DNA from 3 places in the Citrobacter europaeus genome. Region 2 is predicted to be linked to each of the others. Evidence: riboswitches for the same ligand, from Rfam matches in the RefSeq annotation. Region 2 holds a riboswitch; each other region holds the start of a gene.
The links. Region 2 has a riboswitch for cobalamin ahead of btuB (TonB-dependent vitamin B12 receptor BtuB). Riboswitches for the same ligand answer to the same signal wherever they lie in the genome.
Positions count from the first base shown of each region.

Region 1: linked by a shared signal. The riboswitch ahead of WHR59_RS15135 (ABC transporter substrate-binding protein) and the one ahead of btuB (TonB-dependent vitamin B12 receptor BtuB) in region 2 are both predicted to bind cobalamin.
Region 3: linked by a shared signal. The riboswitch ahead of WHR59_RS08895 (cobyrinate a,c-diamide synthase) and the one ahead of btuB (TonB-dependent vitamin B12 receptor BtuB) in region 2 are both predicted to bind cobalamin.

Region 1 is NZ_CP148084.1:3,184,393-3,188,645, forward strand. Features, by position in the region: gene WHR59_RS15125 (LysR family transcriptional regulator) at 1-426, shown strand, start outside; gene WHR59_RS15130 (GNAT family N-acetyltransferase) at 625-1,164, shown strand; cobalamin riboswitch at 1,375-1,598, shown strand; gene WHR59_RS15135 (ABC transporter substrate-binding protein) at 1,820-2,875, shown strand; gene WHR59_RS15140 (FecCD family ABC transporter permease) at 2,942-4,009, shown strand; gene WHR59_RS15145 (ABC transporter ATP-binding protein) at 4,006-4,253, shown strand, end outside.
Region 2 is NZ_CP148084.1:4,848,727-4,852,979, reverse strand. Features, by position in the region: gene fabR (HTH-type transcriptional repressor FabR) at 1-548, shown strand, start outside; gene WHR59_RS22720 (YijD family membrane protein) at 564-923, shown strand; gene trmA (tRNA (uridine(54)-C5)-methyltransferase TrmA) at 969-2,069, opposite strand; cobalamin riboswitch at 2,185-2,371, shown strand; gene btuB (TonB-dependent vitamin B12 receptor BtuB) at 2,437-4,253, shown strand, end outside; gene murI (glutamate racemase) at 4,220-4,253, shown strand, end outside.
Region 3 is NZ_CP148084.1:1,949,849-1,954,101, reverse strand. Features, by position in the region: gene cbiB (adenosylcobinamide-phosphate synthase CbiB) at 1-304, opposite strand, end outside; gene WHR59_RS08895 (cobyrinate a,c-diamide synthase) at 301-1,680, opposite strand; cobalamin riboswitch at 1,769-1,943, opposite strand; gene pocR (transcriptional regulator PocR) at 2,276-3,187, opposite strand; gene pduF (propanediol diffusion facilitator PduF) at 3,389-4,198, opposite strand.

The sequences.
Region 1 (4,253 bases), 1.7 Mb from region 2:
CAGGGCATGGTCGCGGTGCGCATTACGCCGGATATGGAGATGGCGGTTGTGGGTACGCCTGAACATTTTCACCGCTTCGGTTTTCCACAAACCCCGGCGGATTTAAAGGCGCATCCCTGCATCGCCTATCAGTTTGCCGATGGCAGCGTATATCAGTGGGAACTCATTCAGAATGATAAAAAAATCACCCATCAGCCTGAAGGGCAATGGGCTTTATCCGACAGCTATATGGAAGCAGAAGCCGCCCGGCTGGGTCTTGGGCTGGCCTATGTCCCTGTCGAACTGGTCGCGGATGATTTAGAACACGGTAACCTTATCAGGGTGTTGCAGCGTTACAGCCTGCGAATGGAAGGATTATTTCTTTATTATCCTCATCGCAATGTCTCCCCTGCCCTGCGAATGGTCATTGAGACGCTGAAAATTTAAGCGTACGCCTTGGCGTGGTCTTCATTGTGCAGAATGGTAGGAAGTATTCCTGCCTGAACTCAATTTTTCCCATTTATAATCTGTGGGCAGAATAGCAACATTGACAATTGCATGTCTGTCTCAGGTCGCTCAATATTGTTTTTAAAGTAGTCTTATTGTTATTATCGTTTTCCATTCTAAGATTGAGTTATGCATGCCATGATCCCATTTAGGTTTAGTGAGATGACTCACGCCGATATTCCTGCTGTTCAGTCGTTCCTTATTGAACATCTTAATCTGTTCTTCAATGCTGGTAGATCCATGCCTTCTGGCGAAGAAGATCTCTTTGATCTCGAACGACAGTATCTGTTACAGGAAAGGAATTCATTACTTTGCGCATGGAGCGAAAAACAAGAATTAATCGCTACACTGGCGGTATGTCAATATAATGATCGGATTGCTGAACTGCGCGGACGCTATAACTTGTCTGAAACAGCGGAAATTTGTCGTTGCTACGTGGATGAACGCTATCGCAGACAGGGGATCGGCAGTCAATTGTTTTCCTTAGCTGAGGTATTTTGTCAGCAACATCAATATAAAGTTTTGTATCTTCACACACATCATTTTTTACCCGGCGGTTATCATTTCTGGTTGCGTAACAATTTTAACGTGATTATGGATATGCAGGATGAATGGCAGTTGGTACACATGGAGAGTTCACAAAAAAAAGATTCAACTGCTAATACGCAGCATTTTTGATGGTGATCAATATGTTTCATACGCGGAGATTGAATTATGTTCGTAATTTGATCAACATCAACCAATTATCATTTAGCTTCCCGTTGTTATTTTCATTTACAGCATCACGCAAAGAAACAAACACACAACCATTTGTATTTATTGATTATTTTTAGTTTCCCACTCTCTTTTGCCTCTTACCCCCTATGGTTGACCTTGTTAACAATTGCCGTTAGAGTCGCTTTCGACAGCATTTCATTACATTTTTGTATATGAATAGGAATATGGTAAGAATTATTTAATTCAATTCCATAACTGCCCCCGCAACTGTAGGCGGATGCAGAATATCCTTGTGTGGTTAATAAGCCACAGGTCACTGTAAAGTTTATCTTTATGGGAAGGCTGATATTCTGGTTACCGTGAGTCAGGAGACCTGCTGTCAAAGGTGTATACCATTGAGTGGACGGGATGGTCCATGGGATGAATTATTTGACAAATGCAGTAGTGTATTTATGAATAAGATTTCGGCTAAGTAACGCTTATTTGCATTTTTTGCATATCTTCATTCTTAAATTTCACGATTGAATGTCATCTATCTTCATGTCTCCTCCCGATATATGGAATGAAATGAGCCATGACCAGATCTTCAGATTCTGGCATCAACGGGACGATGATAATGCACGCTAATTCTACCTTTTACTCCTCTAAAAAAACGCTTCTGGCTATTTTGGGCACGACTGCTCTGCTGCTTACTTCCGGTTTTTCTGCCGCGGCAAAAACCGAATATCCTCTGACGATTAAAAACTGTGGCCGCGATATTACCTTCAACCAGGCACCAACGCGCGTGGCAACGGTGGGACAGAATAGTACCGAGATTCTTTATTCATTAGGGCTGGCCGATCGCGTCGTGGGCACTTCACTGTGGTTTGGCCCGGTACTGGATACTTATAAAACAGCTAATGAAAAAGTTGCCGTTATTGCGCAAAATATTCCCAGCTTTGAAGGGATTGTGGCTAAAAAACCGGATCTGGTCGCCAGCCAGTTTGAATGGCAAATCGGCCCAGCAGGCACGGTTGCCTCTTATGAACAGTTTAGTGAACTGAAGGTTCCCGTTTATACCGCGCCGGCTGACTGTGCGAAAGATAACGAAGATGGTGGTGATGGTGTCCGTAAGGGTATGTTTGATATTGCCATGGTGTATCAGGAAGTCGCCGATTTGGCGAAAATCTTCGATGTTCAGGATAAAGGCGAAGCGTTGATTGCCAGCCTTAAAGCACGTGAAGCCGCAGCGAAAAATAAAATTACCGGAATGGATAAGAATGTTTCCGCGGTGTTCTGGTTCTCAAGCGCCGATTTGCAGCTCGATCCTTACGTTGCCGGGAAGTTTGGCCCAGCTGCATGGATAGCCCAAACGCTGGGTGTGAAGAATGTGATTGATTCTGCCGAAGAATGGCCAACAGTGGGCTGGGAAACCATCGCTAAAGCTAATCCTTCGGTCATTGTGCTCGGAGAGATGAGCCGTCGGCGTTTCCCGGCAGATGACTGGAAGGTCAAGATGGAATACCTCAAGTCCGACCCTGTCACCAAACTGGTTCCTGCCGTCAAGGAAAACCATCTGCCGGTCATTGACGTACAGACAATGAATGCCGGGATCAGAACTATTGATGGGGTGGAAAAACTGGCGGATGCCCTTGTTGAATATGGCTTAGCGCATCCGCAGGCTGCTCATTAATCTACGTTTTGCGCTATATCCTCGGACGGTATAGCGCATCTCCGTTACTCAGGAACGCAGATAATCATGAGTGATTCACGCAGGATGCGTCGTGCCGTTGGTCAACTTGCGATGAGAATAGGTGGACATGCCGTTTGGGTCAGTGCGCTAATGTGCTGCGTACTGCTGGCGGGTATTTCCATCGGCGAAACGCTTATTCCCTGGCAGCACGTACTCAGCACGCTGGCAAATCATCTTTTTGATTCACACTACCCTGTCGATGCGCTGGATGCAGGGATCGTCTGGAACTATCGCCTGACCCGAGCGCTGGTCTCCGCCAGCTGCGGTGCCTGCCTGGCTGTTTCCGGCGTAGTGCTGCAGTCGTTGCTACGCAATGCGCTCGCTGAACCTTATCTATTGGGGATTTCTGCCGGAGCATCCACCGGAGCGGTGCTGATTGCTCTCACCGGGCTTGGGGCAGGGATCATCAGTATGTCATTGGGAGCTTTTATTGGTGCGCTGACAGCATTTATGTTCGTTGCGCTATTAGCAATGGCTGCTGGCGGTAGACAAGGCGGAGGTGTAACAACCCAAATCATCCTTGCCGGGATCGCCAGCTCACAGCTTTTCAATGCGATTACGTCGCTTATCATTACCCGCTCAGCAAACGCCGAGCAAGCGCGCGGTATTATGTTCTGGTTGTTAGGCAATTTGAGCGGTGTACGCTGGCCCGATGTTGTCTTAGCCATTCCAACCGCTCTGGTCGGTATCGTGCTGTGCTTCTGTTATGCCCGCCATCTCGACGCGTTCTCCTTTGGCGCTGAGTCTGCGGCATCGTTGGGTATTCCGGTAAAACGTACCCGTGCAGTACTGATTGCCGCCGTCACCGGCATGACGGCAATTATGGTCTCCATTGTTGGTGCGATCGGCTTTGTCGGTCTGGTTATCCCGCATGCCGCTCGTCTACTGGTCGGCAACCAGCATCATCGACTGCTGCCAGTGAGTGCGCTTACCGGCGCGATCTTCCTCATTATCGCTGATGTTATTTCCCGCACGTTACTCCCCGGCCAGGTTCTACCAATAGGCGTGATCACCGCTCTGGTTGGCGCCCCTGCGTTTTCAATCATTCTGATTAGAGGAAACCAGAACAAATGACGGTGAACCTCGTAAACCCTTTTATTACCTCTGCACAAGCCGTTATTGAAGCCTGTAATCTGCGCTGGAAGGTAAAAGGTAAGACGATTGTTGATGATATTTCACTCAGCGTAACGCCTGGCGAGTTTGTCGGCATCATCGGCCCCAATGGCTCGGGCAAAACGTCACTGATTTCACTCCTGGCTGGTTTGCTGAAGCCGACTTCAGGACGAATCACTCTGCAGCGAAAAGCGCTCCAGCATTA
Region 2 (4,253 bases):
TTGCCAGCCTCAGTTTACGCGAAGTCGCTCGTGAAGCGGGCATAGCGCCAACCTCGTTTTATCGCCACTTCCGCGATGTGGATGAACTCGGCCTGACGATGGTGGACGAGAGCGGTCTGATGCTGCGTCAGTTGATGCGCCAGGCGCGTCAGCGTATCGCGAAGGGCGGGAGTGTGATCCGCACCTCGGTCTCAACATTTATGGAGTTCATCGGCAACAATCCCAACGCCTTCCGTTTATTATTGCGCGAGCGGTCTGGTACCTCCGCGGCGTTTCGTGCCGCAGTGGCTCGTGAAATTCAGCACTTCATTGCGGAACTTGCGGACTATCTGGAACTCGAAAACCATATGCCTCGTGCGTTTACTGAAGCGCAAGCCGAAGCCATGGTAACGATTGTGTTCAGCGCCGGGGCAGAAGCACTGGATGTTGGCGCCGAACAGCGTCGACAGCTGGAAGAGCGGCTGGTATTGCAACTGCGGATGATCGCCAAAGGCGCATTTTATTGGTACCGCCGTGAACAAGAGAAGATGACGCACCACTCCGAGTAACGAGAAGGACGAGCAATGAAACAGTCAGGTCAAGATAAAGGTACGCTGCTGCTGGCGCTGGTTGCTGGCTTATCGATTAATGGTACATTTGCGGCGCTGTTTAGCTCCATTGTGCCATTCTCAGTATTCCCGATTATTTCGCTGGTGCTGACGGTTTATTGTCTGCATCAACGCTATCAGAATCGCACCATGCCTGTGGGGCTACCGGGCCTGGCCGCCGCCTGTTTTATTCTCGGCGTTTTGTTGTACAGCACCGTAGTTCGCGCTGAATATCCGGATATTGGTTCTAACTTCTTCCCAGCGGTACTGTCGGTGATTCTGGTGTTCTGGATTGGCTTTAAGGTGCGTAACCGTAAACAGGAAATAGCGGAGTAATAGTTGTAGGCCGGGCAAGCGAAACGCCCCCGGCCAGCACATCACTTACTTTGCGGTCAGTAATACACCGCACTCCATATGGTGCGTGTACGGGAACTGATCGAACAGAGCCAGACGTGAAACATTGTGGGTCTGGCTTAACGTTTCTAGGTTCTTACACAATGTCTCCGGGTTGCAGGAGATGTACAGAATTCGCGGATACGCCTGCACCATTTTCTCCGTTTCGCTGTCCAGACCGCTGCGCGGTGGATCAACGAAAATGGTTTCACACTGGTAACTCTTCAGATCGATCCCCTGCAAACGGTTGAACTCGCGCACCCCGTTCATCGCCTGAGTAAACTCCTCGGCCGCCATGCGGATAATTTGTACATTATCAATATGGTTCGCCGCAATGTTGTACTGTGCAGCAGCCACAGATGGCTTGGCGATTTCAGTGGCCAGCACGCGGTTGAAGTTTTGTGCGAGGGCGAGAGAGAAATTGCCATTGCCGCAGTACAGCTCAAGCAGATCGCCTTTTGACCCCCTGGTGACATCAATCGCCCATTCCAGCATCTGAATATTCATGGCGGCATTCGGCTGGGTGAAGCTGTTCTCAACCTGACGATAGATAATCTCTTTACCCGCAACCGGCAAGCGTTCGTCAATGTAGTCCTGGTCCAGTTCGATTTTGGTTTTAGTTGCCCGGCCAATCAGATGCACGTTCAGGTTTTGCGCCCGCAGCGCATCCCGCAGCGCTTCGGCTTCCTGACGCCATTCATCATCCAGCTTTTTATGGTACAGCATCGATACCACCGCCTGATCGCTCAGGGTTGTGAGGTAATCAATCTGGAACAGTTTGTGGCGCAGGACGCGGTTATTGCGTACCCCTTCGATCATTGCCGTCATCAGCGTGTTGATAAGCTCGCTGGCCGCCGGGAAGCTGTCGACACGAATACGGTTTTTGGTCTGGCTGTCGAACATGATGTGGTACAGGTCATCCCCGTCATGCCACAGACGAAATTCCGCGCGCATACGGTAGTGGCTGACCGGCGAGCGAAACACTTCCGGAGCCTGTGCATAAAATGGCGTCATTAAGCTCTGCAGACGCACTACTTTTTCAGCTAACTGGGCGTCGTACTGTTCTGTCGGAAGGTGTTCGGGGGTCATGATGCGTCCTGAAAAATAAAAGTACGCGGGGATTGTAGGGATTGCTCAACAGATGTCCAGTCATTGATGATTTTCGATATTGTGATACGCAGTCTGGACAGTGGGTTGTAACAAACTGTAGCATCCGTTTTCCGGTCCTGTGAGTTAAAAGGGAATCCAGTGTGAATCTGGAGCTGACGCGCAGCGGTAAGGAAGGTAGGAGATGAGCGCACCTGGTGCAGACACTGCGGCTTGCCGTGGGAAGTCATCATCTCTTTAAGTTGCCTCCAAGCCCGAAGACCTGCCGGCTAACGTCGCATCTGGCTTTCATCATCGCGTACTATCGGTGGGACCTGCGGCATCCTTCTTATATTGTGGATGCTTTACAATGATTAAAAAATCGCTGCTGTGCACGGCACTGTCCATCACGGCATTTTCTGGTTGGGCGCAGGACACTAGCCCAGATACTCTTGTCGTCACTGCCAACCGTTTTCAGCAGCCTCGTAGCGCAGTACTTGCTCCTATCACCGTTGTTACGCGTCAGGATATCGATCGCTGGCAATCCACCTCCGTGAATGATGTGCTTCGTCGCCTGCCCGGCGTCGATATCGCGCAAAGCGGCGGCATGGGACAAAACTCCTCAATTTTTATTCGTGGAACCAATTCCAGCCATGTACTGGTGCTGATTGACGGTGTGCGTCTGAACTTAGCGGGTGTGAGCGGATCTGCCGATCTCAGCCAGTTCCCTGTCTCGCTAGTACAACGTATCGAATACATCCGTGGGCCGCGTTCGGCGGTTTATGGTTCTGATGCGATTGGCGGCGTGGTGAATATCATTACCACGCGCGAAAAGCCGGGGACAGAACTTACGGCCGGTGTGGGGAGCAATGGGTATCAGAATTACGATGTCTCAACCCAACAGCAGCTCGGCGAAAATACGCGCGTCACGCTGATGGGTGATTATGCCTATACCAAAGGTTTTGATGTTGTAGCATACGGCAGCACCGGCTCTCAGGCTCAGCCCGATAAAGACGGTTTTTTAAGTAAGACGCTGTATGGCGCGCTGGAACACAACTTTTCCGATACATGGAGCGGGTTTGTTCGTGGCTATGGTTATGATAATCGTACGAATTACGACGCATATTACTCCCCTGGCTCGCCGCTCCTCGATACCCGAAAACTCTACAGCCAAAGCTGGGATGCCGGACTACGTTTTAATGGCGAGCTTATCCAGTCGCAGCTGGTTTCGAGCTATAGCCATAGCAAAGACTACAACTATGATCCGGATTATGGCCGCTATGACTCCTCGGCCACACTGGATGATATGAAGCAATATAATGTTCAGTGGTCCAACAGTATGGTGCTGGGGCACGGTAACGTAGGCGCAGGCGTCGACTGGCAAAAACAAACCACAACGCCAGGCACCGGGTATGTTACGGACGGTTACGATCAGCGTAATACGGGGCTCTATCTGACCGGGTTGCAGCAACTGGGCGACTTTACCTTTGAAGGCGCGGCGCGTAGCGATGACAACTCCGAGTTTGGACGTCATGGCACATGGCAAACCAGCGCCGGATGGGAGTTTATTGAGGGCTATCGCTTTATTGCGTCCTACGGTACATCTTACAAAGCGCCTAATCTTGGACAACTGCATGGTTATTACGGCAATTCGAACCTGGATCCTGAGCAAAGTAAGCAATGGGAAGGGGCGTTTGAAGGCTTAACGGCGGGCGTGAACTGGCGAGTTTCAGGGTATCGCAACGATATTGATGACATGATCGATTACGACCCGCATACCGAAAAATACTTTAACGAAGGCAAAGTACGCATTAAAGGTGTGGAAGCGACCGCAAACTTTGATACCGGTCCGCTGGCACATACGCTGAGCTACGATTATGTCGATTCGCGCAATGCGATTACGGACAAGCCGCTCGCGCGCCGTTCTAAACAGCAGGTGAAGTACCAGCTTGACTGGCAGGTCTATGATTTTGACTGGGGCCTGACGTATCACTACCTGGGAACGCGTTATGACACGGACTACGTAACCTACCAGCCGGTAAAAATGGGTGGGGTTAGCCTGTGGGATCTTGCCGTGTCATATCCAATCACCTCACAGCTGACAGTTCGTGGTAAAATCGCCAACCTGTTCGATAAAGATTACGAGACAGTTTATGGCTACGCAACTGCAGGACGGGAATACACCTT
Region 3 (4,253 bases), 2.2 Mb from region 2:
CCAGACAGCGCCCGGCCAGCACGGTAAAGATCATCCAAACCTCCACCACCCAACCAAGCCAGGGATGAATAGATTGCGCCAGCGCCAGCACTCCCCAGGACACTATCCAGGTCAGACCGACCACCACAATCCACATCACCGCGCCGCCGATACGTAGCGCGCGGTCGCTATGGCAGTAACGCCGAACAACTCGCTGCACCGCAGAAACCAGATTGCCAATCCAGCGCACCGGATGTGGCCAGTTCTGCGGATCGCCGATGATATAATCAAGCAGCCAGGCAACACACCACGCGAGGATCGTCATAGCGCACTCCTCGCGGCTGCCAGCCAATGGTTGAGCATCTGCGGACGTTGAGCAAAATGAACGTGTAGATAGCTGGCGAAGGTGTTTCCGACCTGCCAGCCGCCAGACCAGGCTTGCAGCGTTTTGCCATCGCGCACTTTGCGACAGTTCATCACCGCTGGCATTTCAGGGGTAAAATCGGAGTAGTGGAATTCATGTCCGCGCAGCACTTCGCCTTCTGCGGCTAACAATGTTTGCTGTGTGGCCTGCGCTTCACAGTAGCCAAATCGGGTCAGACGTTTCCCCATTTTGCTGTGACCGGGAATGATATCCGCCATCAGCCAGGTATCGCCGTGGCTATCCTCCAGCGAACTGCCGAGATACATCAATCCCCCGCACTCGGCATAAATCGCGACACCCCGCTGATGCGCTGCCCGCAGTTGGCTAAGCATCGAAACATTGCGAGCCAGCGTCGCAGCATGTAACTCAGGATATCCGCCACCTAACCAGACCATCTGACAATCGGGTAAGCTGGTGTCGTGCAACGGGCTAAAACGAACAATCTTAAGCCCTGCGCGCGCAAGGAGCGTGATGTTATCCGGGTAGTAGAAGTTGAACGCTTCGTCATCGGCGATGGCAAGCGTTAGCCCTGCTCCGGCGTCTGCGGCAGGCAGCGCTGGCCATTCACCAGTGGGAAGGTTGGTTAACTGGCTTAATTTCAGCAGCGCATCGATATCAAGAGTTTGCTCCAGCGTCGCGGCAAACTCCTGCCACGGCTGCTGGTTAATAACCGACTCGCGTGCGGTAACCAAACCCAGATGCCGTTCAGGAAGCGCAACGCCTTCCATTCGGGGAACATAACCCAATACGGGGACATCGCAGTAACGCTCAATCGCCACTTTCAGGAGCTGGTAATGCGATTCGCTGTTGACCCGGTTAACAATGACGCCGGCGATGTTCAGGGTTGGATCAAAATGTTGAAATCCCATTACCGTCGCGGCGATCGAGGTGGAAACGGCTTTGCCATCAACCAGTAAGATAACCGGGCAGCCTAACTGTTTGGCCATCGCGGCGGTGCTGCAGTAATTTGGGTCGGTGCCATAACCGTCATACAGCCCCATAACACCTTCAATCACCGCGATTTCCGCTTGTTGCATTTGCTCGCAGAATAGAGCGTTCAACGTGGGGACGGGAAGCATGAAGCTATCAAGATTGCGCGAAGCAGTACCGCATACCGCTGTATGCCAGCCGGTATCAAGGTAATCAGGACCCACTTTGCAAGGCTGGACGCGTAAACCGCGTTTTTTCAACAAGCTCAACAAGCCCAGCGTCACCGTGGTTTTACCACAGCCGCTTCCGGTACCTGCAAGAACAAATGCGTGAAAATTGGCCGCCATACCCTGATCCTGTTCAGGGTGGTAGGGGTGTAGAGATACCCAGTCTCTCGACTGTATGCATCTGAACCACCCACTTCCCACCGAAGTTGTTGGTAGTCACTGACAGGCAGGTCTTCTGGCTTAGCGTCATCCTCACCCGTCCTTCCCAATCTTGCGATCAGTGGTCCATACGGGGTCGTCAGCATCACAGCAGCGGGGGCTGCGGGGGATTCTCACCCCCTTCCCTACCACAAATGTGGCAAACCTATCAGTTCAAGAGCCTGGTTAATTAAGCTCTCTGTTATGAGGTAAATTCACAACCTCATGACAATAATTCAATTTAATATCTTTCCGGGTTCATTCAGCCAATTATCTGGCCTAAACCCACTTATTCATATGTTCAAACTTTGAATGAAAGCGTCAGTAAAGAATAAAGAAAGTCATTCACACAGACACTGTATCTCATCACAAAAATAAAAACTGGTGCAGTTTATCCCTCTGATACCATTAATTTGTTGCGCTATGACAATTTATTGACTGGTGTCGTTACTTTTCATTTTATAATGACTGACATAGCGCCCTATATCAAAAATCGGCAATAGCAAAATATTGCTATTTAGGCGGATTCACTACGTGAAATGACATTAATTTGCTGGCGAAATGCCTGCGGCGTAACCTGATACGTTTGACGGAAAACCTTGCAAAAATAACTGGTTTGCGAGAAGCCCAAATTACGCGCAATGCTGGCAATACTCCAGTCACTGTGACAAAGCAACTCTTTGGCACTGGCCATTCTCTGCTGGTTTACCCATGCGTTAAAACCGATACCCTGATATTTTTTGAACAATTTACTGAAATAGTAAGGACTCAGGAAAACATGAGAGGCAACATCCTCCAGACGCAATTCGTCTGATAAATGCGCATCAATATAGCGCAGAGCTTTTTTCATTTTACTGTCGTGAGGGTTGGTACTGCGGTTCGCACGAACCGGCTCTGACTGCTGCGGATTATCCTTGATAACAACAAAATTAAGTTGTTTCTTAAGACAATTTTCTACAATGAGTTTGAGAAGATCCGCAGAAGCGATGACTCGCGAATAGTCCATCTCCGGTACATTACGAAATTCACTGACCAGCTCGGGATCCGCTTGCCAGCGATCATCTACATTCAGTATATCAACCAGACCGACATCATTACTTAAGCGGACTTGTCCACAAAGCACAAACCCTACCAGGTGTCCCGCAATGACCAGCGGAATTGAGAAATCGGTAAGCCCGGCGTGACAGCGATAGATGCAGGGTTGATCGGATTTCGAAGCTTCCAGTCCCCCACAGCGATCGCTCATACGACAGCGGGTACTGTGCTGCGGATGCTGGCGCATCAACTGGCAAAATGGGGTGAAATTAAAAAGCTCAGAAATTTCATCACCGTGAATATTGACAACCACAACGGCCAGACTGGTGGCCTGCGCAAAATCCTGTGCGATTTTATTAATGAGTTCTGAGTTCAGGGCACTCGCAGAAATCATGATAAAACCTCTCAGTTAATTTATTGTTATAAACAAAACATATTATTCACATTCATTTTCATCCTGCCATCCTGAGCAATGATGAAAGTCATCATTGAACATAACAAAAGTCTCCCATTGTTGGGAGACTTTTTCAGCGGTTCAGGAAACCGGATCACGAAAACAGTTTTTACCTTTCAAAAATAAACTTCTTCTGTGAAGCTAGCTCTCATTTTCCTCCAGCTTACACGTATTACACGGTAAATTTTTGCCAATAAAATAACGATAAATTGCTGCGCCCGCGCAAGCACCGATGATAGGGGCGACAATCGGCACGATAAAATAAGGAATATCACGTCCACCTGTCATCGCAACATCTCCCCATCCGGCCATCCAGGCAAACAATTTAGGACCAAAATCACGCGCCGGATTCATTGCAAATCCGGTAAGCGGACCGGTGGATGCGCCGATAACAGCGACCAGAATACCAATCAGCAATGGCGCCAACGGACCTTTAGGAACACCGTTACCATCATCAGTCAGCGCCATGATCATTCCCATAAGAATGGAGGTAATCACCACTTCGACTAACGCGGCCTGCCATACGCTGAGCGCCGCTGCAGGATATGTACTAAAAATGCTGGCAAGTTGCAGGCTTTCCAGACTACCGCGCACCATCTGGTGGGCCGATTCATACTCGGTAAACAGACTGCCGTAGAGCAAATAACCCAGCAGTGCGCCACCGAAGGCACCCGCAACCTGTGCCACGGAGTAAGGTAAAACTTTACGCCCCGGAAAACAGGCAAACAGCCACAGAGCAATAGTGATAGCAGGGTTGAGATGCGCGCCAGATATCCCGGCAGTCAGATAGACTGCAAGCGAGATCCCCAGTCCCCATATGATGCAGATTTCCCACAATCCCAGGCTGGCACCCGCGACTTTCAGGGCACTCAGGCATCCAATACCAAAAAATAAAAACAGCCCGGTACCCAAAAACTCAGCAATGCATTGTGCTTTTAGTGAATCGTTCATTGTGACACCTTCTAAGCAGAGTTCGTGTCTTTACCAGCGGACTCCTTGCTGGCAA